2 regions of the Kitasatospora sp. HPM-01-4 genome follow, and region 2 is predicted to be linked to the other one. Evidence: predicted binding sites of a transcription regulator. Region 2 holds the regulator's gene; the other holds the start of a gene.
The links. The regulator HspR, encoded in region 2, represses chaperone genes until heat shock. The targets are predictions, from matches to a motif close to TTGAGNNNNNNNNNCTCAA.
Positions count from the first base shown of each region.

Region 1: the regulator HspR is predicted to act here: its motif matches at 3,765-3,783, upstream of lon (endopeptidase La).

Region 1 is NZ_JBPQGP010000005.1:5,410,172-5,421,376, forward strand. It holds gene ACSMTC_RS23585 (sensor histidine kinase) at 202-1,425, opposite strand; gene ACSMTC_RS23590 (response regulator transcription factor) at 1,492-2,229, opposite strand; gene ACSMTC_RS23595 (rhomboid-like protein) at 2,820-3,533, shown strand; gene lon (endopeptidase La) at 3,806-6,202, shown strand; gene ACSMTC_RS23605 (GtrA family protein) at 6,668-7,192, shown strand; gene ACSMTC_RS23610 (DUF3533 domain-containing protein) at 7,248-8,276, opposite strand; gene ACSMTC_RS23615 (MarR family winged helix-turn-helix transcriptional regulator) at 8,400-8,858, shown strand; gene ACSMTC_RS23620 (MDR family MFS transporter) at 8,989-10,554, opposite strand; gene ACSMTC_RS23625 (hypothetical protein) at 10,906-11,148, opposite strand; gene ACSMTC_RS23630 (inorganic phosphate transporter) at 11,168-11,205, opposite strand, start outside.
Region 2 is NZ_JBPQGP010000005.1:4,293,466-4,304,670, reverse strand. It holds gene clpB (ATP-dependent chaperone ClpB) at 1-1,825, opposite strand, end outside; gene ACSMTC_RS18720 (LysR family transcriptional regulator) at 1,957-2,871, opposite strand; gene ACSMTC_RS18715 (SLAC1 family transporter) at 2,942-4,117, shown strand; gene ACSMTC_RS18710 (LuxR C-terminal-related transcriptional regulator) at 4,656-5,639, shown strand; gene ACSMTC_RS18705 (LuxR C-terminal-related transcriptional regulator) at 5,632-6,606, shown strand; gene ACSMTC_RS18700 (hypothetical protein) at 6,617-7,228, opposite strand; gene ACSMTC_RS18695 (hypothetical protein) at 7,844-8,866, opposite strand; gene ACSMTC_RS18690 (heat shock protein transcriptional repressor HspR) at 9,065-9,586, opposite strand; gene dnaJ (molecular chaperone DnaJ) at 9,591-10,736, opposite strand; gene grpE (nucleotide exchange factor GrpE) at 10,851-11,205, opposite strand, start outside.

The DNA.
Region 1 (11,205 bases), 1.1 Mb from region 2:
CCGAACAGTGATCGCGCAGTCCCCAGCCGGTAGGCGTCGTCCAGATCACAGTGTCGACCGGCATTTTGGCCGAAAATCTGCGTTAGAACTCTCGATCAACGGGTAGGCGCATACCTACTCGTCAGGTCGAAACCCCTACAGAACCGGACAATACTGCAGCTCGCTGCCCCGGGACAGCGGGTCTCACACATGGCCGGACGCCTAGTGTTCCAGTTCTGTGACAGATCGGGGCGACCGGCTCATAGCGGGCGGATCCGGTTCTTCGGCCGTTCCCGTGCCCGGCAGGGTGACCTCGATCCGGCAGCCTTCGGCCGTCTCGGCCACCCGGATCCGGCCACCGTGCAGATCCACCGCCCAGCGGGCGATAGCCAGCCCCAGGCCGGTCCCGCCGTCGCTGCCGGGTCCCTGGGCCGTCGCCGTACCGCTGCGGCCGAAGCGCTCGAAGACATGGCTGCGGTCCTGCACCGGGATGCCCGGACCCTGGTCCTCGACCTCCAGCAGCAGCGCGCCCGGATGTTCCCCGGCTCTGGCCCGGACCGTCACGGTGCCCCCGCTGGGGGAGTGCTTGCAGGCGTTGTCCACCAGGTTGGCCACCACCTGGTGCAGCCGCTCGGTGTCGGCGACGCCGGTCAGCTCGGCCGGGCTGACGTCCAGGCGCAGGGTCACGTCGTCCCGTCTGGCGTACGCGCCGCCGGCCGTGGCCCCGTCCACCGTGACGCCGCGCAGCACGCCGTCCAGGAAGGGCCGCACCTCGAAGGGGCGGGCGTCCAGCGGCACCACACCGTCGTCCAGCTTGGAGAGGTCCAGCAGGTGGGTGACCAGCCGGCCGAGCCGCTCGGTCTGCTCCAGCGCGGCGCCCAGCGTCTTCGGATTGGGCTGGACGACCCCGTCCACCACGTTCTCCAGGACGGCGCGCAGCGCGGCGATCGGTGTGCGCAGCTCGTGCGAGACATTGGCGATCAGCTCGCGGCGGTGCCGGTCGGCGGCCTCCAGGTCGGCGGCCATCCGGTTGAAGGTGGCGGCCAGCTCACCGACCTCGTCCCGGGAGGAGACCTCCACCCGGGCGCTGTAGTCGCCGCTCGCCATGGCCCGGGCGGCGGCGGTCATGGCGCGCAGCGGCGCGGTCAGCCCGTGCGCCAGGAACTGCATGAAGAGCAGTGAGGCGATCATCGAGAAGATCATGATGATCCGGATCTGGGTCTCGGACCGGATCGCGACCACCGCCATGCCGGTGGCCAGGAAGACCGACACGCTCACCAGCAGGGCCAGCTTGCCCTTGATGGAGCGGACCGGGTCGAGCGGGCGGATGTCCGCCCAGATGCGGCTGGCGGCGCGCGCCGCCAGACCACGGCGCGGTTGTGCGGCGGTGGCCGCCTCGCTGTGCCGCGCCTGGGTCACCCCGTTGCGTTGCTGTGGAAAGGTCATGTCGTCCCTGCGTCGTCCCCCGACCTGCCGGACCTGGGCCCCCCGGTGGCCCAAGCGCCGGTACGGCTAGGAGAGGGGGGCCTCCAGGGCGTACCCGACCCCGTGCACCGTACGGATCCAGCTGGCACCGATCTTCCGGCGCAGCGCCTTCACATGGCTGTCGACGGTGCGGGTGCCGGACGCGTCGGTCCAGTCCCAGACCTCGGCCAGCAGCTGCTCGCGGGTGAGCACGGCGCGCGGCTGGGCGGCCAGGCAGGCCAGCAGGTCGAACTCGGTCGGCGTCAGGTGGACGTCGCCGCTGCCCAGGCGCACCCGGCGCTGGACGTGGTCGATCTCCAGATCGCCGAAGCGCAGGGAGCCGAGTGCGGGTGTCCTGGCCGCCTGCTGGGCCCGCTCCACGCGGCGCAGCAGCACATTGACCCGGGCCGCCAGTTCACGCATCGAGAACGGCTTCGTCATGTAGTCGTCCGCGCCGACCCCGAGGCCGACCAGCAGGTCCGTCTCGTCGTCGCGCGCGGTCAGCATCAGGACCGGCACCGGGCGCTGCGCCTGGATCCGGCGGCACACCTCAAGGCCGTCGAAGCCGGGCAGCATCACGTCGAGGACCACCAGGTCCGGCTGCCAGGTGTGGAATCCGTCCACCGCGCCGGGGCCGTCGTGGGCCACGGCGACCTTGAAGCCCTCGGCGCCGAGCCTGGCTGCGATCGACTCGGCGATCGTCGGCTCGTCCTCCACGACGAGCACCCGCCGCTGTGTGGTCACCGGACTGCCAGTGCCGGTGCTCTCCTGCTGAATTTCTGTCACGGTCACGCCACCGCCCCCAGGGCTGCGGGCCGGCTGCCTGTGGGGACAGCGGGCTCCGCTCGTAGTCGTCTTGTTCCGTCATGGGCCGTGTTCCGGCCCGCGGTCCACCCGAAATGCCGTCCGCCGTCGGCATCTGAAGGCAAGGCCCGCAGGTGTGGGTCTGCGTGCCCTCCGCTCTCATCGCAGCGTACGGACACTGCGAGCATCCCGGCAGGTGAACCGGATACAACCGGCCTGTTGGCCGGGGCCGGAGACCTGCCCGGGACGGGGTACGGGGCGATACCTTACCCGGCAAAAATATCGCCCGTAACGGTGCGTATGCCCTCGAACGAATGGCAGACTTCATCGCGAAGTGACTACTTGTCCGTAAACAAAGGGCTGGTACGGACCAAGGTGGGGGCGGTTCGCGGGCCCGGTCCGGGAGCGATCTTCACAGGTCCCTCTCAGCAGGCTCTCATGAGCTCGACGTAACGTGGGCACGACAAACGCCACCCGGCCCACACACCTGGAGCGGAGGCGGGATGCCGGAGCTGCGGCGCGGTGCCGGGCGGGGGCGCGGTCTCGGCGCGGGGCATGGACGGGGGGCCGGCGTGCGGGGTGAACGGACGGCCGGACGGCCGGCGTGGACCGGGCTGCCGGGCCTGGCGTGGCGGCTGGTGCCCACCCCGCGGCGCAACCCCTTCGCCTTCGGCTACATGCTCGTGCTGCTGGGCACCACCCTGTTCTCCCAGTTCGGCGATCCCGCCCTGGTCGAGCGGCTCCTGGAGATCTCCAGCACCGACGGGCACAACCTGCTGCACCGTACGGTCCTGCCCCTGCTGCTCAGCGGCCTGTGGGTGGCCGGGCCGGTCTGGGCGCCCTATCTCTGGGCCTTCGTCCTCACCGTGGCGCCGCTGGAGCGCCGGGTCGGCGCGCTGCGGGCGGCGGCCGTCTTCGCCGCCGGGCACGTCCTGGCCACCCTGCTGTCGCAGTCGGTCGTCGCGCTCGCCGTCGCCGCCGGGAGGCTCGGTCCGGACGCCCTGGACAGCCTGGACATCGGGGTCAGCTACGGCGTGCTGGCCAGCCTCGGCGCGCTCGCCGGGCTGCTCCGGATGCCCGGGCGACTCCTGGCGCTGGCTACGGCGGCCGCGGTGATCGGACACGGCATCCTCGCCGACCGCGACCTGGTCACCGGTGTCGGGCACCCGGCGTCCCTGCTCATCGGCGTCGCGCTCTGGGGCTGGCTGCGGCGCGGCCGACCGCGCAGGGAGGCGTTCCGGGGGCGCGAGGAGCAGCGCGAGCAACCTGCGACGGCAGGGCTCTGAGCCCTCGGCCGGCCGGGCGGAGCCTCGGCGGGCCGTCGCGTGCGCGCGGACGCGGGCTGCCGTGTGAGGAGGAGGACCCTGCGGGGGCGGGCGGTTTCCGCGCCTTGGCGGGGTGACTCCCACTGCCGGGTCCGGTATGGACTCACACCTTCCGGTTCAAGGCCGTCTTCCTTCCCCGGGCTGATCGCTGAGGGCGAACACGGAGCCGGGAACAACCCGGCGCCGCCGATCCTTAGTCAGGTCAGCTCAAGTTCGCTGACTGGGGAGAGATCATGGCATCGACGTCCGCTTCGCTCACTCTGCCCGTGCTCCCGCTCGACGACGAAGTGGTGCTGCCGGGCATGGTGGTCCCGCTGGACCTGTCCGGCGCCGAGGTGCGCGCCGCGATCGAGGCGGCCAGGGCCGGGGCCGGTGCAGGGGCGAAGCCGCAGGTCCTGCTGGTGCCCCGGCTGGACGGGTCGTACGCGGCGGTCGGCACCCTGGCCACCGTCGAGCAGGTCGGCCGGCTGGCCGACGGAGACCCCGCGGCCCTGGTCCGCGCCGTCCGCCGGGTCAGGATCGGTGCCGGTACGACCGGTCCCGGCGCCGCACTCTGGGTGGAGACCAGCCCGTTCCGCGAGTCGGACCCGGGCCTGCCGGTGGCCGGGCGGGCCGCCGAGCTGGTCAAGGAGTACAAGTCGCTCTCCACGACGTGGCTGCGCAAGCGCGGCGCCTGGCAGATCGTCGACCGGGTGACGCAGATGGAGGGCGTCGGCGAGCTCGCCGACAACATCGGGTACGCGCCCTTCGCCACCGCCGAGCAGAAGCTCAAGGTGCTGCTGGAGCCGGATCAGCTGGCCCGGCTGGAGTACGCGCTGACGCTGCTGCGCGACCACCTCGCCGAGGAGGAGGTCAACGACACCATCCGCAAGGACGTCGAGGAGGGCGTGGCCAAGCAGCAGAAGGAGTTCCTGCTCCGCCGCCAGCTGGAGGCGGTCCGCAAGGAGCTGGCCGAGCTGAACGGCGGGGCGGACGGCGAGGAGGGCGACTACCGCTCCCGGGTCGAGGCCGCCAACCTGCCCGAGAAGGTCCGCGAGGCCGCCCTCAAGGAGGTCGACAAGCTGGAGCGGGCGAGCGACCAGTCGCCGGAGGGCTCCTGGATCCGCACCTGGCTGGACACCGTCCTCGACCTGCCGTGGAACGAGCGCAGCGAGGACGTCTACGACATCACCGCCGCCCGCGCCGTGCTGGACGCCGACCACGCGGGCCTGGCCGATGTGAAGGACCGGATCGTCGAGTACCTGGCCGTGCGCAAGCGCCGGGCGGGTCAGGGGCTCGGGGCGGTCGGCGGCCGCCGCGGGGGAGCGGTGCTGGCGCTGGTCGGGCCGCCCGGGGTGGGCAAGACCTCGCTCGGCGAATCGGTCGCCCACGCGATGGGACGGAAGTTCGTCCGGGTGGCGCTCGGCGGCGTCCGGGACGAGGCGGAGATCCGCGGCCACCGGCGCACGTACGTCGGCGCGCTCCCCGGCCGGATCGTGCGCGCCATCAAGGAGGCCGGGTCGATGAACCCGGTGGTCCTGCTGGACGAGATCGACAAGGTCGGCTCCGACTACCGGGGCGACCCGGCGGCCGCACTGCTCGAAGTCCTCGACCCCGCGCAGAACCACACCTTCCGCGACCACTACCTGGAGGTCGAGCTGGACCTCTCGGACGTGGTCTTCCTGGCCACCGCCAACGTGCTGGAGGCCATCCCCGGGCCGCTGCTCGACCGGATGGAGCTGGTCCGCCTGGACGGCTACACCGAGGACGAGAAGGTCGTCATCGCCCGCGACCACCTGCTGCCCCGGCAGCTGGAGCGGGCCGGGCTGACCGCCGAGGAGGTCTCGGTGGGCGAGGCCGCCCTGCGTCGGCTGGCGGGCGAGTACACCCGCGAGGCCGGCGTGCGGAACCTGGAGCGTTCGATCGCCCGCATCCTGCGGAAGGTCGCCGCACAGAGCGAGCTGGGCGAGCGCGAGCTGCCCGCCGTGATCGGCGCGGACGACCTGCGGGCGCTGATCGGGCGGCCGCACCACGTCCCCGAGTCCGCCCAGGAGCCCGCCGAGCGGCGCACCGCCGTCCCCGGCGTGGCCACCGGTCTCGCGGTGACGGGCGCCGGCGGCGAGGTCCTCTACATCGAGGCCTCGCTGGCCGACGCCGAGACGGGCGGCACCGGTCTCACCCTGACCGGTCAGCTGGGCGACGTGATGAAGGAGTCCGCGCACATCGCACTCTCCTACCTGCGCTCGCGCGGAGCCGAGCTGGAGCTGCCGGTCGTCGGCCTGCGGGACCGGGGCGTCCACCTGCACATCCCTGCCGGGGCCGTCCCCAAGGACGGGCCGAGCGCCGGGATCACCATGACCACCGCGCTGGCCTCGCTGCTGTCCGGCCGCAAGGTCCGGACGGACGTGGCGATGACGGGCGAGGTCTCGCTGACCGGCCGGGTGCTGCCGATCGGCGGGGTCAAGCAGAAGCTCCTCGCCGCAGACCGGGCCGGGATCACCACCGTGATCATCCCCAGGCGCAACGAAGCCGACCTGGACGACGTCCCGGCCGAGGTGCTGGACCGGCTCACCGTCCACCCGGTGGGTGACGTCCGCGAGGTGCTCAAGCTGGCCCTGGAGCCCGCCGAGCTCCTGATGGCGGCCGCGTAGGCGCCCAGGGCCGCGGGGCGTACGGGGCGCGGGCCCAGGGCGCGGGCCCAGGGTGCGGGGTGGTGCCGACACCACCCCGCGCCTCCGCGCAGTGCCGGTCCGGGGCCGTGGAAGTCGGCTGCGGCAAGCGGCGGTTGGTGCTCGGTTCCCCGCACCCTCGGCGGCGGCGCCGACGGTGTGCCCGCAGGGGACCCGGCAACCGTCAGCCGTAGTCGGACAGTTCACCTCCGGGTCCGGCAACCGGCAGCCGTACCCGGGAAGTTCGCCCGGTCGCCGGGGCCGTCCCTTGCCGGGGAGCCGGCCGGGGAGCCAGCCGGCGGGGCGGCTGCCGGGGCCCTGCGGACCATGGCCGGCCGGCCGCCGGATAGCGGGCCCGCCCGCCGCGCGCAAGGGCAACCGGGCGGTAATGCCCCGGGCGGGTCTTTCGGGTACCGGGGGCGATCCCCGGCGTGCGACACTGCCGAAATGCCGTCACCTACTCAACGGGCCCTGGCCCTGGTTCCGGCCCGACTGCGCCCGCTCCTGCTGCGGCACCGCAGGCTGGTGAAGTTCCTGCTGGTGGGCGGCACCTGCTTCCTGCTCACCACAGCCGTCAACTTCGGGCTGAAACTCACGGTGCTGCACGCCAAACCGGTGGCCGCGCTCACCGTCGCGACCGTGATCGCGACCGTCGTCTCGTACGTCCTCAACCGGCAGTGGTCCTTCCGTACCAACGGGAGGCACCGCGAGGCCGTGCTCTTCTTCGTGGTCAGCGGGGTGGCGATCCTGGTGAACGACGCCCCGCTGGCCTTCTCCCGCTATGTGCTGGACCTGCGCGAGCCGGACGTCAGCGCCTTCACCCAGGAGGTGGCCGACTTCCTCAGCGGGATGATCGTCGGCACCCTGCTCGCCATGGTCTTCCGCTACTGGGCGATGAAGCGCTGGGTGTTCCGGACCGAGCCGGCCCCGGCCGCCGGGGCGCGGCCCAGGCCACAACGCGAACGGGTCTGAGACCCCCGGCCGGCACTTCGGCCCGGGGGTCTCAGACCCGTTCGACGACGGTCTGTCAGCTGGCCGGTTCGCGGCCGCCGCGCGGCCCGCGCATCACCGCGAGGAAGGTGACGGCGATGCCGAGCACGGCCCAGACGGTGAGGACCAGCAGCGGGGTGCCGATGTTGGTGCTGTCGAAGTAGGCGATCGAGCGCGCCGCGTCCGTACCCGCGCCGTTGGGGATCCAGGCGCCGATGGCCCGCCAGAACGGGGGCAGCAGCGGCGGTGCGTAGACCCCGCCCGCACTCGGGTTGCCGAGCACCACGAAGATCAGGACCGCCAGTCCGATGCCGATGACGTCGAACAGCGACTGCAGGGCCATGGTGATCGCGCCGACCGAGAAGACGATCAGGCTGCCGAGACCGATCAGCTGCGCGCTGGAGCCCGGCAGGGCGTTCAGGGCCGAACCGACGATGACCGTGCCGCCGATCCCGGCCGCGACCGAGTAGAGCGCGAGGACACCGAGGCGGATCAGCGCCCGGTGGCGGTTGGCGGGCCGGGCACCCGCGCTGATGCCGAGGATCGAGGCGACCAGGTAGCCGCCGACGCACCAGCCGACGACCAGGTAGAAGGAGGAGAGGCCCCTGCCGTCGCCCGCCGTCAGCGGAACCACGTCCTCGACCTTCACGGTGCGGTGCTGGGTCTTCTCCAGGCCGGTGACGATCTGCTCGGCGGCGGTGGCGGCGGCCGCGCTGCGGGCCCCGGCGACCAGCAGGGTGTCCTCGGTGCCCTTCGGGTCGAAGACCAGGGCCGCGTAGATCTTCTGGTCCTTGAGCAGGTCGGTCGCCGCGTCGGCGCTCTCCGCCGTGCCTGCCTTCACCGCGTCGTTCGGTACGGATTCGAGGCCGGCCACCAGCTTCGGGCTGATCTGAGGCGGGGCGACGACGGCGATCGACAGCTGGTGCGGCGTGGGGTGGTGCAGGGCGCCGAGGTACGAGGTGATGAAGCCGAGCTGGAGCAGCAGTACGGCGACCACCATGAACGCTGCGCGCGGTTTCACCGCGTCCTTCAACTCTGCGAGGAACCCTTGGTCCGAGCCGGCCATCGACTCTCTCCCCCTTGATTATCGAGAACACGGTCAAAGCGAATACTTCATGAGGATGATACTTCACGAGGTGAAGCAGTTGGCCTGGTCGGAGAAAGTCCGCCCTGCGGGATACTGGTCGCCATGAGTGACGACGCGGCTGCCGAAGAGGCGTTCCTGGCGGTCGAGCGCGAGGTCGCGCTGCTGTTCCGGCGCGGCCGGGCTCGCGCGGCGGACATGTCCCGCCTGGTACATCCGCAGCTGGAGGGCGTCGCCTACAGCATGATGGCCTTCATCGAGGCCGCCGGGCGGGTGCGGATGACCGACATCGGTCTGCACTTCGGTGTGGGGAAGGCCACGATCAGCCGTCAGATCAAGGTGCTTGAGACGCTCGGCCTGGTGGCGCGCGAGGTGGACCCGCTGGACCGGCGCTCCTCGCTGGTCTCGCTCACCGAGGACGGCGCGGCGCGCTTCCTGCGGGCCAAGGGCCAGCGGATGGCCCAGTTCCGGGCGCTGCTGGGGACCTGGGAGACCGCCGATGTGCAGCAGTTCGGCGAGCTGCTGGAGCGCTTCAACGCCCTGACCGCCGCGCTCGACGCCTGAGCCTCCAGGGGCCCGTCCTCTCACGGGGTTCCGCGCGTCCCGCCGGCCGCCCCGTTCGAGCGGCGAAGAGGGGCCCGGGCCGCCGTCACGGCGACCCGGGCCCCTCCGTCCGTACAGGTGCCTTCGGTGCTCAGTCCTTGACCAGCTGCGGCTCCGCCTGCTGCGCCGGCGCCTCCTCCTGGCGGGTCCGCAGCGGCACCTCGCGGATCAGCAGCACCACCAGGAAGGCCACCAGCGCGAACGGCGCCGCCACCAGGAAGACCTCCGCCACCCCGTGCCCGAAGGCGTCGGTGACCAGCGGCACCACCGGCTTGGGCAGCCTGTGCAGGTCGGGGATCTCCCCGCCGCCGGCCGCGGCCGCGGCCGCCGGGTTGATGTGCGCGGCGACCAGGTTCTCGGTCAGGTAGTGGGTGACCCGGTTGGAGAGCAGGGCACCGAGCGCCGTGACACCCATCGCACCGCCCATGGTGCGGAAGAAGGTGACCGCCGAGCTGGCCGCGCCGAGCTCCTTGCGCTCCACGGTGTTCTGCACCGCCAGGACCAGGTTCTGCATGGTCAGCCCGAGGCCGACACCGGTCAGTGCCATGAAGAGGGCGAGCATCGGGTACGCGGTGTCGTCCCGGATGGTGCCCAGCAGTGCGAAGCCGGCGGCGAGCAGGAAGGTCCCGGAGACCAGGTACGCCTTCCACTTGCCGTACCTGGTGATCAGCCGGCCGGCCACGGTGGAGGAGACGGCCAGGCCGAGGATCATCGGCAGGGTCATGAGGCCGGCCATGGTCGGCGACTTCTCCCGGGCCAGCTGGAAGTACTGGCTCAGGAAGGTGGTGGCGCCGTACATCCCGATCCCGACCAGGGCGCTGGCGATCGCGGCCAGCGAGAAGGTCCGGTAGCGGAACAGGCTCAGCGGGATGATCGGCTCGGCGGCCCGGCTCTCGGCCAGGACGAAGAGTGCGGCCAGCACCAGGCCGCCCGGGACCATCACGGCGGTCTGCCAGGAGATCCAGGCGTAGTTCTGGCCGGCCAGGCTGATCCAGATCATCAGCAGGCTGACGGCTCCGGCGATCAGCAGCGAACCCAGGTAGTCGATCTTCACCTCGCGCTTGGTGACCGGCAGCTTCAGGGTCCGCTGCAGCACCAGGATGGCGATCAGCGAGAACGGGATGCCGACGTAGAAGCACCAGCGCCAGCCGAGCCAGCTGGTGTCCACGATGACGCCGCCGATCAGCGGGCCGCCGATGGTGGCCAGTGCGAACACCGCGCCGAAGTAGCCGCTGTAGCGGCCTCGCTCGCGCGGCGAGACCATCGCGGCCAGGCAGATCTGGCCGAGCGCCGTGACACCGCCCGCGCCGATGCCCTGCAGGACTCGGCAGGCGATCAGCTCACCGGTGTTCTGGGAGAGTCCGGCCAGGGCGGACGACACGATGTAGATCACCAGGGCGACCTGCACCAGCAGCTTCTTGCTGACCAGGTCGGAGAGCTTGCCCCAGATCGGGGTGGAGGCGGTGAGCGAGAGCAGCGCCGCGGTGATCACCCAGGTGTACGCCGCCTGGCCGCCGTGCAGGTCGTTCAGGATCCGGGGCAGGGCGTTCGACACGACGGTCGAGGAGAGGACCGCGACGAACAGACCGAGGAGCAGGCCGGAGAGGGCTTCCAGTACTTGGCGATGGGTCATGGATTCGGTCGGGGAGTCGCTCATCAAGGTCCTTCACTGGGATTCGTTGCCTTAGGCAACCATAATCCGAGATGGTTGAATTTGGCAACCTTCCTGGTGGCAAAGTAAAGCCCGCCGGTCAGGGCGGGCGAAGCGGAGTGCGGACGGCGTCCGGGGCTCGGGCGTCGGGTGTGGCGGTGCGTCCGTGTCCGGTCGGGCCCGACTGGGCGGGCCGCCTGGTCGGGCCAAAAACGCCTCAGGGGCGCGGGTGCCGCGCGAACGACCGCGCCCTCCGTAGAGGGCCGATCGCGCGGTACCCGCGCCCCTGAGTGGCGCGTGTGTCCGGGGACTTCCGAATCTCGCGGCTCCCCTTGCCCCGGCGGGCTCGCCCCGGGGTCAGCCGGCGATGAGGGTGAGGCAGTAGAGGACGGCGCCCGCGCAGGCCGCGAAGCAGAGCGAGGCGAGGGCCAGGCTGCCCTTGCCCGCCGAGCCGCCGTCGGCGCCGGCGGCCTGCACGGCCGCCTCGCGGCGGGAGAGGGCGAGGACGCCGAGCGAGAAGACGGTGACCACGGCGACGGTGATGGCGAAGCTGGCGCCCGCGGTCTGGGCCAGCGCGGCCCACTTGATGGTCATGCTCATGGGTGACTGCCTTCCGGGATCAGGCTGCGACGGTGGTCGAGGCGGCGGTCGGGGTGG
Region 2 (11,205 bases):
GGAAGAGGAACGAGCCGGTCGGGCGGTCGGGGTCGGCGAGACCGGCGCGGGTGCGGCGCACGGCGTCCGAGACGGCCCGTACGGCCTCCTGCTGGCCGATCAGGCGCTGGCCCAGCTCCTCCTCCATCCGCAGGAGCTTGGCGCTCTCGCCCTCCAGCAGACGGCCGGCCGGGATGCCCGTCCAGGAGGCGACCACGTCGGCCACGTCGTCCGGGCCGACCTCCTCCTTGACCATGGAGGCGCTCGCGTCCTCGTCCGCCGCCCTGGCCTGGGCCTCGGCCAACTCCTGCTCGGCGGCCGGGATCTCGGCGTACATCAGCTTGGAGGCGCGCTCGAAGTCGCCGTCGCGCTGGGCGCGTTCCAGCAGGCCGTGCAGGTCGTCCAGGCGCTCCTTGAGCTCGCCGACCCGGTTGAGGCTCTTCTTCTCCTGCTCCCAGCGGGCGTTGAGGCTGCTCAACTCCTCCTGCTTGTCGGCGAGATCGCGGCGCAGCTTGGTGAGCCGCTCGACCGACGCCGGGTCGGACTCCTTCTCCAGCGCCAGCTCCTCCATCCGCAACCGGTCCACGGCGCGCTGGAGCTGGTCGATCTCGACCGGTGAGGAGTCGATCTCCATCCGCAGCCGGGAGGCGGCCTCGTCCACCAGGTCGATGGCCTTGTCGGGCAGGAAGCGGGCGGTGATGTACCGGTTGGACAGGGTGGCCGCGGCGACCAGGGCGGCGTCGGAGATCTGCACCTTGTGGTGCGCCTCGTACCGGCCCTTGAGGCCGCGCAGGATGGCGATGGTGTCCTCGACGCTCGGCTCGCCGACCAGCACCTGCTGGAAGCGGCGCTCCAGTGCCGGGTCCTTCTCGATCCGCTCGCGGTACTCGTCCAGCGTGGTGGCGCCGACCATGCGCAGCTCGCCGCGGGCCAGCATCGGCTTGAGCATGTTGCCCGCGTCCATCGCGGAGTCGCCGCCCGCGCCCGCGCCGACCATGGTGTGCAGCTCGTCGATGAAGGTGATGACCTGGCCGTCGCTGTCCTTGATGTCGTTCAGGACCGCCTTCAGGCGCTCCTCGAACTCGCCGCGGTACTTGGCGCCCGCGACCATCGCACCGAGGTCCAGCGCGACCAGCCGCTTGCCGCGCAGTGACTCCGGCACGTCACCGGCGACGATCCGCTGGGCCAGCCCCTCGACCACGGCGGTCTTGCCGACGCCCGGGTCGCCGATCAGCACCGGGTTGTTCTTGGTCCGGCGGGAGAGCACCTGGACCACCCGGCGGATCTCCTGGTCCCGGCCGATCACCGGGTCCAGCTTGCCGTCGCGGGCGGCCTGGGTGAGGTCGGTGCCGTACTTCTCCAGCGCCTTGTACGTCCCCTCCGGGTCGGGGGAGGTGACCCGGGCGCTGCCCCGGACGTCCTTGAACGCGGCGAGCAGGGCCTTGGAGGTCGCGCCGTGCTGCTTCAGCAGGTCGGCGACCGGGCCGCCCTCGGCGGCCAGACCGACCAGCAGGTGCTCGGTGGACAGGTACTGGTCGTCCAGGTCCTCGGCGCGCTTGCCCGCCTCGGCGAGCACCGCCATGGTGTCCCGGGCGAGCTGCGGCGCGGAGACGGTCGAGCCCATGGCGCTGGGCAGCGCGGTCAGCTGCCGGCGCGCCGCGGCGGTGAGGGCGGGGACGTCCGCACCGACGGCTTCGAGCAGGGGGCGGGTGAGGCCCTCCGGCTGCTCCAGCAGGGCCAGCAGGATGTGCACCGGCTTGACGTCCGGGTTACCTGCGGCGCTGGCCTGGCGGATCGCGGCGGACAGGGCGTCCTGCGTCTTGCTGGTGAACTTGCCGGCATCCACGGCTGGCGTGCTCCTCTCATGACTGTGACTCGTACAGCATGCACTAAGTTGAGTCTATTCCACTCAGGTCTGTCCCGGGAGGCCGGTACGGCAGCGAATTTCCCGGGGCCGGCGGCGGCTCCCCGGTCCGCTCACCGACTGCCCCGGGCGGGCCTGCGGGTGAGCCCGAGCAGGGCACGGGCCGGTCCGGCGGGCCGCTGGCCGGCGGGCCAGACGGCGCGCAGCGGGCGGTGCAGATCGACCCCGGTCAGCGGTACGGACACCAGCCGCCCGGTCGCCAGTTCCTCGACCACCACCAGCTCGCTCAGGCAGACCGGGCCGGCGCCGGTCATCGCGGCCGCCTTGAGCGCGGTGGAGGAGGCGAGTTCCAGCCGGGGCGGCGCGGTACCTCCGAAGGGCGCCAGCGCCCGGTCGAGCACCTCGCGGGTGCCGGAACCCGGTTCGCGCAGTACCAGCGGGGTCGCCGCCAGCTCCGGCCCGGTGACCGCCGAGCGGCGCGCCCACGGGTGGTCCGGCGCGACCACGACCACCAGCCGGTCGGCGGCGACCACCGCGCCGGAGAGTCCCGCGGGCGTGCGCGGGCCCTCCACGAAGCCGAGGTCCGCGTGCCCGGCCAGCACCCGGGCGGCGACATCGGCGGAGTTGGCGGTCCGCAGCGTCACCGCGGTGCCGGGGCTGGCCTCGTTCAGGGCCAGCAGCCAGCCCGGCATCAGGTACTCGGCGACCGTCAGACTGGCCACCACCCGCAGCCGGGCGTCCCGGCTGCCCCGCAGTGCGTCGATGCCCGCGTCCAGCGCCTGGGCCGCCTCCACCACGCCGCGGGCCCACTCCACCACCAGCCGCCCGGCCTCGGTCGGCCGCGAACCGCGCGGCGACCGCTCCAGCAGTGCCACCCCGATCTGCCGCTCCATCCCCTTGATCCGGGCACTCGCGGCCGGCTGGCTCACGCCCAGCTCCGCCGCGGCCCGGCCCACACTGCCGAGCCTGGCCACCGCGAGCAGCAGCTCCAGCGCACCGAGCTCGGGGACATGGGGGGAGAGAGCCATAAAGCAAGCCTATGTCCCCATAGGGCGGGCCGCGCTACCGCCTGCCCGGCCGGCCCGGCACGGTGGGGCCATGGCCACCCTCAGCACCGACACCCCTCCGGCACCGTCAAGCCCGGCGCCGTCCGGCCCGGCACCGTCAAGCCCGGCACCGTCCGGCCCAGTACCGTCCCCGTCCACCCGCCCCTCCCGGCAGCGGCTCGATCTCGCCCAGCTCGGCCCGAACTGGTACGCCGCCGTGATGGGCACCGCGATCGTCGCCAACGGGGCGGCCGCCCTCCCGCTCCACCTGCCCGGCCTGCTCGGCTTCGGCGAGCTGGTCTGGCTGCTCTCGTCGGCCGCACTGGCCCTGCTGGTCGCCGGACGGGCCGTGCACCTGCTGAGGCACCGCGAGGCCGCCCGCAGCCAGCTGCTGGACAACCCGGCCACCGCCGTCTTCTACGGCTGCCCGCCGATGGCCCTGCTCGCCGTCGGGTACGGCACCCTCGCGGTCGGCTCCCGGCTGATCGGGACCGGCCCCGCGGTCGCCGCCGACCTGGTGCTGTGGACCGTGGGGACGGCGTACGCGGTCGCGGTGGCCGCCGGAATCCCGTACCTGATGATCACCCGGCACGAGGTCTCCGCGCTCAGGGCCAACCCCACCTGGCTGCTCCCGGTGGTCGCCCCGATGGTGGCCGCCGCGCTGGGCCCGGCGCTCGTCCCGCACCTGCCGCAGGCATGGCGGCCCGCCATGCTGTACGGCTGCTACGCGCTGTTCGGCGCCAGCCTGCTGGCCGTCCTCGCACTGCTGCCGGTGGTGCTGACCGGACTGGTGCACAGCAAGCTGCCGACGCTGGCGCTGACCCCCTCGCTCTTCCTGGTCCTCGGCCCGCTCGGTCAGTCCACCACCGCGGTCAACCAGCTCGCCGACGCCGCGAGGCTCGCCGACCCGCGGCTCGCCGGCGCCGCCGCTGCCTTCGCGATCCTGTTCGGCATCGGCATGACCGGCTTCGCCCTGCTGTGGCTGGGCATCGCGCTCGCCGCCAACCTCCGCGCCTGGCGTGCCGAGATGCCGTTCGCCATGACCTGGTGGGCCTTCACCTTCCCGGTCGGCACTATGGTCACCGGCTCGGCCGGCCTCGCCCGCCACACCGGCTTCGGCGGATTCACCGCCCTCGCGGCCGGGCTGTACCTGCTGCTCCTCGCCGCCTGGGCGGTGGCCGGCACCCGTACCCTGACCGGTCTCGCGGCCGGGCGCCTGCTGCGCTGAACCGATCGCCGGCCCCGGCCCGGGCGCGGCCCGATGTGTTGTCAAGTACGCGCCAGGGTGCGCAAATAGCCGCAAAGCCGGGGAAACCCTGTGCCCGTCCCGCTCGCCGCGCTGCAGGTTTCTGCACTTGCAAGAACCTGCAGCTGAGCGCCACTTGTTCCGTCGGCTTCCCACTGTGAGGGTGGAGTCACGCCAGGTCGTCCGGGCAACCGCAGCCTGAGGACGGCGACTTGCTCTTCAACGAGGTGCGCGGGTCACGGATCACGCCGACGCGCAGCGGGGGGAGAGCGCCGGCCGGGACGCCATGTGTGGTGATGGCCCCCGGAACCGGAGTCGGCGAGGTGTTGCTGCTCCGCCTCGCCGAAAGCGCCTCGGCGATGGCGTGCCGCAGTGGGCCTCCCGTGGGTTTCAGAGCGCGACCGCGCCTGGCCCCGGGAAGTCCGCCGCTGCAAGGGCTCCGGATTCCGCCCCCGATCCTGCTGAGAGCATGATCGAGACGGCGGAGGACGGTCAGAGGGAAGTCGGCAGGGGTGCTGAAGTGGTAGCGGATCCGAAGGCCGACCAGGCCTCCGGGGTGCCGGGGGAGACTGCTCGCCGGTTCTATCTGGCGGTGCTCGGCGAAGGCGGCCGGATACCGGCGAAGGGCATCCGTGCGGACGACTCGGCGGCCAGGGACGAACTGGTCCGGCTCGGCCTGCTGATCGAGAACCCGGTGGACGACGCGTACTTCGCGGTCAGCCCGCGCGCGGTCGCCGACCGGATCGGTGCCCGGCTGCGCTCGTCGGCCACCCGGCTGCTGCGGGAGGCGGAGGAGCTCCCCACCGCCCTGGAGGGGCTGGCCCGCGCGTACGACTCCCTCCCGAGGACCCCCGTGGGCCCCCCGGCACCGATGGTCATCGAGGGCGGTGAACGGATCCGCCACCGGATCGCCGAACTGGTCTCGGACTGCAAGCACGAGCTGCTCACCGCACAGCCGGGGCCGCGGTCGCCCGAGATCATGGCCCTGGCCCTGCGGCAGGATCTGGACCTGGCGAGACGCGGTGCTTCGCTGCGGGTGCTCTACCAGCCGGTGGTGCTGGCCGAACCGGCCACCGTGGACTACGCGGTCGCGATCAGCGAGCACGGCGGCGAGATCCGGGTGCTGGACGAGCCGTTCCAGCGGATGATCGTCGTCGACCGGAGCGTGGCCGTCGTACCGGCGGCCGACGACCACAGCCGGGCCGCCTTCCTCACCGACCCGGCCACCCTGTCCTTCCTGCTCTCCGGCTACGAGCGGGACTGGGCCCGGGCCGGCACGGTCCACTGGTCCGCCCAAAGGACACGGCCCGCCGCCGACCCCACCCTCGACGGGGTCGGCCGGCTCCTCGCCACCGGCCTCACCCAGCGGGCCGTCGCCACCCGGCTGGGGCTCAGCGAGCGCACGGTCGCCGGGCACATCGCCCGGCTGCGGGCCCGCCACGGTGCCCAGACCCTCTTCCAGCTGGGGTGGCTGATGCGGGGTGAGGGCCGTGGCGGTGAGTGAGAGCGGTGTCGTCGCGCTGCCGACCGAGGCCGAGCGGGCGCTGTACTTCGCGGTGCTGGAGCAGGGCGGGCGGGTGCCGTTCCGCGGCATCGCGGAGGCGGAGGCCCCGACGGTGCTGCGGCTGCTCGAACTCGGGCTGCTGGTGCACCACACCGAGGACGCCTCGCTGACGGCGGTGAACCCGCGCGCGGTGGGGGAGCGGATCAGTGCCGAGCTGCGGGCGGCGGGCACCCGGATGCTGGTGCAGGCGGAGGAGATGCCCGCGCTCCTCGGGGAACTGACCGAGGCCTACGACTGTGCCCCGCGCAAGGTGGCCCGCTTCAGCGAGGTGCAGCACGTCGACAACATGGAGGAGATCCGGCACCGGATCCTGCAGATCGAGGCCGACAGCAGCAAGGAGGCGCTGGCGGCGCAGCCCGGCGCACGGCCGGCGGGTCATCTGGCCCAGTCGATGGAGCGTCTGCGCCTGTTCCTCGGCAGGGGCGGCAGCTGCCGGACGATCTACCAGCCCGAGGTCAGGGACGATCCGTCGACGGTCCGGTACGCGGCGGCCGTCAGCGAGTGGGGCGGGCAGATCAGGATCCTGGCCGAGCCGTTCACCCGGATGCTCGTCTTCGACCGCCGGGTCGCGGTGATCCCGGCCGCCGCGGACAACAGCAGTGCGGCGTTCATCGAGGATCCCGCGGTGGTGGCTTTCCTGGTGGCCGTGTTCGAGCGGGACTGGGAGCGGGCCGAGCGGGTCCAGTGGCGCAGCGCCAAGCCGGACGGCGGCGCGGTCCCGGCCCATGAGCAGGTGGGCCGGCTCCTGGCACAGGGGCTGACCCAGCGGGCGATCGCCAGCCGGCTGGGGCTGAGCGAGCGCACGGTGGCCGGCCACATCTCGCGGCTGCGCGAACTGTACGACGCTCAGACGCTGTTCCAGCTCGGCTGGCAGATGCGGGGAGGCGAGGTGCCGTCGGGTGGGTGACGCGTGGCGGTCAGCCGGTGGCGGCCTCGGACGACCAGTAGCCGAAGGGCTCCTGGCGCGGCGCCGGGAAGGCGTCGCCGGGGGAGGTCCAGAAGCCCTCGCGGAGCGAGAGGGCCATGCCCGCCCAGTCGAGCGCGGTCTCCACGGTGTGGCGCAGCGCCTCCTGGGACCAGGTGTCGTCGAAGACCAGCGGCAGTACCGGCGCGACCTGCTCGATGGTGGCGATCAGCGGGTTGTGCGTGATCGCCTCGTCCACCAGCAGCACCACCGGCTTGCGCAGCGCGGAGGCCCAGCCCAGCTCCAGGCTCACGCCGGCCGAGAGCGGAGCGCCGACGTAGGCGAAGACCAGGTCGGCGGTCTGCAGCGCGCGGAAGTCGGACGGCACCCGGGACTCGGGGGCCCGGCCCTGCACGGTCCAGGCGTCGCTGTGGTGAGCGCTGTACACGGCCGCGCCGCTGTTCAGGAGTGTCGAGCGGAGGGTGGTCAGCCTGGTCCGGCTGGCCAGGGTCACCACGCTGTCGGCCGGACCGGTCAACCGCATCAGCGGCGCGGCCAGGAACACCCGTGCGCGCCGGCCCTCGGGGGTCTGGACGGCGCGCTGGCGCAGGTAGGGCTCACTCATGTCGACTCCGGGGAGGAAGTGCCCGAGGGTGCCAAGTCCTGATGGGCGGTGTGGTTATTGAGAATGCTGCTGTACATTCGCTGAGGTCAGAACTATTTCGGCATGTCCACGCCACTGGCTCTCGCCCCCGTACAGTGGCGATTCCGACCGATTGGACGGTGCACTGATCGTCTCGGTGAGGGCGGTCTCGCGTCCACTGGCACCCGGTGTCATCTCCCTGCCAGGCAGCGAGATGACACATCCCGTGTACTGCTGGCCAGCCGTTGGGGCTGCAAAAGTTACATCCGATGCATAAGGTATGGACCGCCGCTGTCAGCTGACGGTTCGTGGGTAACCGCGAGTGTCGGCCGACTTGGCGGAACCAATATGGTGAAGTCGGCAATTACATTTGAAGGGAAGTGGTCCCCGTGCTCAAGGCGCGCCGTCTCGCGACCTCAGTCATACTCGCCGGGGTGACCGTTCTGCTCGGCGTTGCACCGGCGCACGCCACTGACGTCATCTGGACCCGATCCGTGGTCAGCACGCATCAGACGCCACCGGCTGCTGCTGCTCCGAGCCTGGCTGCTCTTCAGGCGTCCCCGGCTGCCGATGTGATCTGGACCTGACGGATTCTGGTCACTCCACGACGTCGTCTTCGAAATGCGGAAGGCTGCGATGGCTCTCCGCCATCTTCCAGCCGAGCTGAAACAGAGTCTCGGCGTCGTGTTCCTCGCGTAGTTCGGCGATGTGGCGTGCCAGGGTCCGCTCGCTGAGTCCCAGGCTGCGGGCAATGACGCGATGGCCCACCCCCTGAAGCATCATGCGGATGATGTTCGCCCGGAGACGGGAGACCACTTCAGGGGGTACGTCGTTTCCGCCCAGAAACGGTATCGCCCGTTCCCAGAAGCCATCGAATTGGTTGACCAGGTACGCCACAACAGCCTCGTCCTGAACCACCGCGGCCCGTTCGGTGTCGCCGTCGAAGGGAATGACAGCGATCAGTCGGTCCACGACTATCAGGCGGGTAAAAGGCTCGCCCAGAGTGCGTACCTGGCCGCCCACGCTGGTCATCGCCGCGACGTACTCCCTCGTCGGGGCCGAGTAGCGGGTGCTGGGCTGGTAGATCGTCCGGCGTGAGACGCCGCGGCGGAGCATGTTGACGTCCAGTTCGATCGCGGCCGCCGCCGGGAAGGACCGCGCGCCTCCGCCGGGCTGCGCGCTGAGAACCTCCTTGCAGCTGCCCTCCATCAGCTCGGCGAGCCGCCGGTTGATCTCGGTCTTGCCCTGGATGTGCTCGACGGGGCCGCCGGCCTGGGAGACCGTTCCCAGGTGGCCGTACGCCTGGCTCAGCTCGTGCAGTTCGGTCGGCAGTGCCGAGGCGCGGGTGAGCAGTTCGAGGGCGCGGCGCTGCAGGGTCGCGGTCAGCCCGGCCGTGATCTGCTTCGGGTCGACGGCGACGAGCACCCCGGGGTCGTCCATGTCCGGTACGAGGAGCCCGACTTCGACCAGTTCGCGCAGGTGCCCGTCGTCACCGTCCCCCAGGGTGGCCGGGACGAGCCTCCCGTTGGAGCGGACGGCCGACTTGTACAGGGCCCGTGCTTCGGCGGACAGCGCACCAAGCCCGGTCGATGTGAGACCGGGATCCTCAGCCCCACCCATCCGTCGCTCCTCGCTGTCGGCCGAACTGGTATGCCCAGTGAGCTGTCTCCGCAGATCCTAGGCACTGGCTTCACCTGGCAGCCGCCGGACTCGACGCGCGAGCGCGGCCGCCTGGGATCGCACTCTCTCACCACAACGAGTTCGTCGGCACCCCCCAAGAGGAAGGGGTGCCGACGACTGCAGGCTCTGCGGGCTGTTCTACCGCTTCGGCCGCCACACCACCAGGGCGCTGGACTGCTGGACCTGCTGGTACGGGACGAGGTCGCGGCGGTAGGAGGCGTGGACGGCGGCCTCGCGCTGCTGGAGGGTGGTGGCGGCGTCCTCCAGGGAGCCGACCAGCTCGGCGATGCGGGACTGCAGGGCGCTGACCTGGTTCTCCAGCTCGATGATGCGCTTGATGCCGGCCAGGTTGATGCCCTCGTCCTGGGAGAGGCGCTGGACGTCGCGCAGCTGCTGGATGTCGCGGGCGGAGTAGCGCCGGCCGCGGCCCGCGGTCCGGTCGGGGCAGACCAGGCCGAGGCGGTCGTACTGGCGCAGGGTCTGCGGGTGCAGGCCGGAGAGCTCGGCGGCCACCGAGATCACGTAGACCGGGGTGTCCTCGGTCAGCTGGTACGGATTGGCGCGGGCCGAGGAGGTCCGGCCCGGGCGGGGACCGCCGGGGAGCCCCTCCCCGAGACCCGGGCCGATCGCGTTGCCGGTGCCGGTCTGGTCCTGGTTCATCTGGTCACGCTCCCTCCGCCGCCTTGAAGAGGGCGGCACGCGGGTCGTCCGAGGCGGTGGCCTCGCGATAGTGCTCCAGTGCGCTCAGTGCGTCGCCGGTGATGTTCTTGGGGACCACGACCTCCACGGTGACCAGCAGGTCGCCGCGGGTGCCGTCCTTGCGGGTGGCGCCCTTGCCGCGGGCCCGCATGGTGAGGCCGTTCGAGCTGCCCGGGGGCAGCTTGAGCTTCACCGAGGGACCGTTCAGCGTCGGCACCTCGATGGTGCCGCCGAGCGCGGCCTCGGGGAAGCTGACCGGGACCGTCACGGTGAGGTTGTCGCCCTTGCGGCCGAAGACCGGGTGCGAGTCCACGTGGACCGTGACGTAGAGGTCGCCGGGCTGGCCGCCGCGCTCGCCCTGGGCGCCCTTGCCCTTGAGCCGGATGCGCTGGGCGTCCTGCACCCCGGCGGGGATCCGGACCTGCATGGTGCGGGCCGAGCTGGCGCGGCCGCTGCCGTGGCAGACGGTGCACGGGTCGTCGACCAGCATGCCGCGGCCCTTGCAGTCCCGGCAGGGCTCGGAGAGCGCGAAGGCGCCCTGGCCCCGGCTGACGGTGCCCGCGCCGACGCAGGTCGGGCAGACCCTGGGCGTGGTGCCGGTCTTGGCACCGGTGCCGGAACAGGAGCGGCACGCGGCCTGGCTGGTCATCCGGAGCGGGACGGTGGCGCCGTCCACGGCCTCCTCGAAGCTGAGCGTCACCTCGGTCTCGACGTCGGCGCCCCGGCGCGGCTGGGCCTGCCGGCCGCCGGTGCGGTTGAACAGTCCGCCGAAGACGTCGCCGATGCCGCCGCCGCCCTGCGAGCCGCTGAACAGGTCGCCGAAGTCGAAGTTGTAGCTGCCGCCGCCGGCCCCGCCGCCGCGGAAGCCGCCCGCGCCGAACAGCGACCTGGCCTCGTCGTACTCCTTGCGGCGCTTCTCGTCCGAGAGGACGTCGTACGCCTCGGAGATGTCCTTGAAGCGCTCCTCGGCCTTGGCGTCACCCTTGTTGGCGTCGGGGTGGAACTCCCGGGCCAGCTTGCGGTAGGTCTTCTTGATTTCGGCGGCGGTGGCGTCCTTGGGCACGCCGAGGACCTTGTAGTAGTCCTTCTCCACGTAGTCCTTGGTGCTCATGGCTGCCGCCACCTCCCAGGCCGGAACATAAAACGGTCAGTGCTCGCGGATACGGCGCTGCGGAGCCGTCCGTCGCAACGATGGACGACGTACGACTCCGCAGCGCACAGGGTGTCAGCTTTCGGCCGCACCGTCACCCTTGTCGGACTCCGACTTCTCGGAGGCCTCCGGGGCGGAGGTGCTCTGGCTGCCCGGCTGGGGCTCGGCCACCGCGACCATGGCCGGGCGGATGATCCGCTCGCCGATGCGGTAGCCGGGCTGCAGGATCTGCACGCAGGTGTCCTCGGTGACGTCCGAGGAGTAGCTGTGCATCAGCGCCTCGTGCATGGTCGGGTCGAAGGGCTCGCCCTCCTTGCCGAACTGCTGCAGGCCCAGCTTGGCGACGACGGTCTCCAGCGAGTCGGCGACCGACTTGAAACCGCCCGTCACCTCGCCGTGCTCACGGGCCCGGCCGATGTCGTCCAGTACC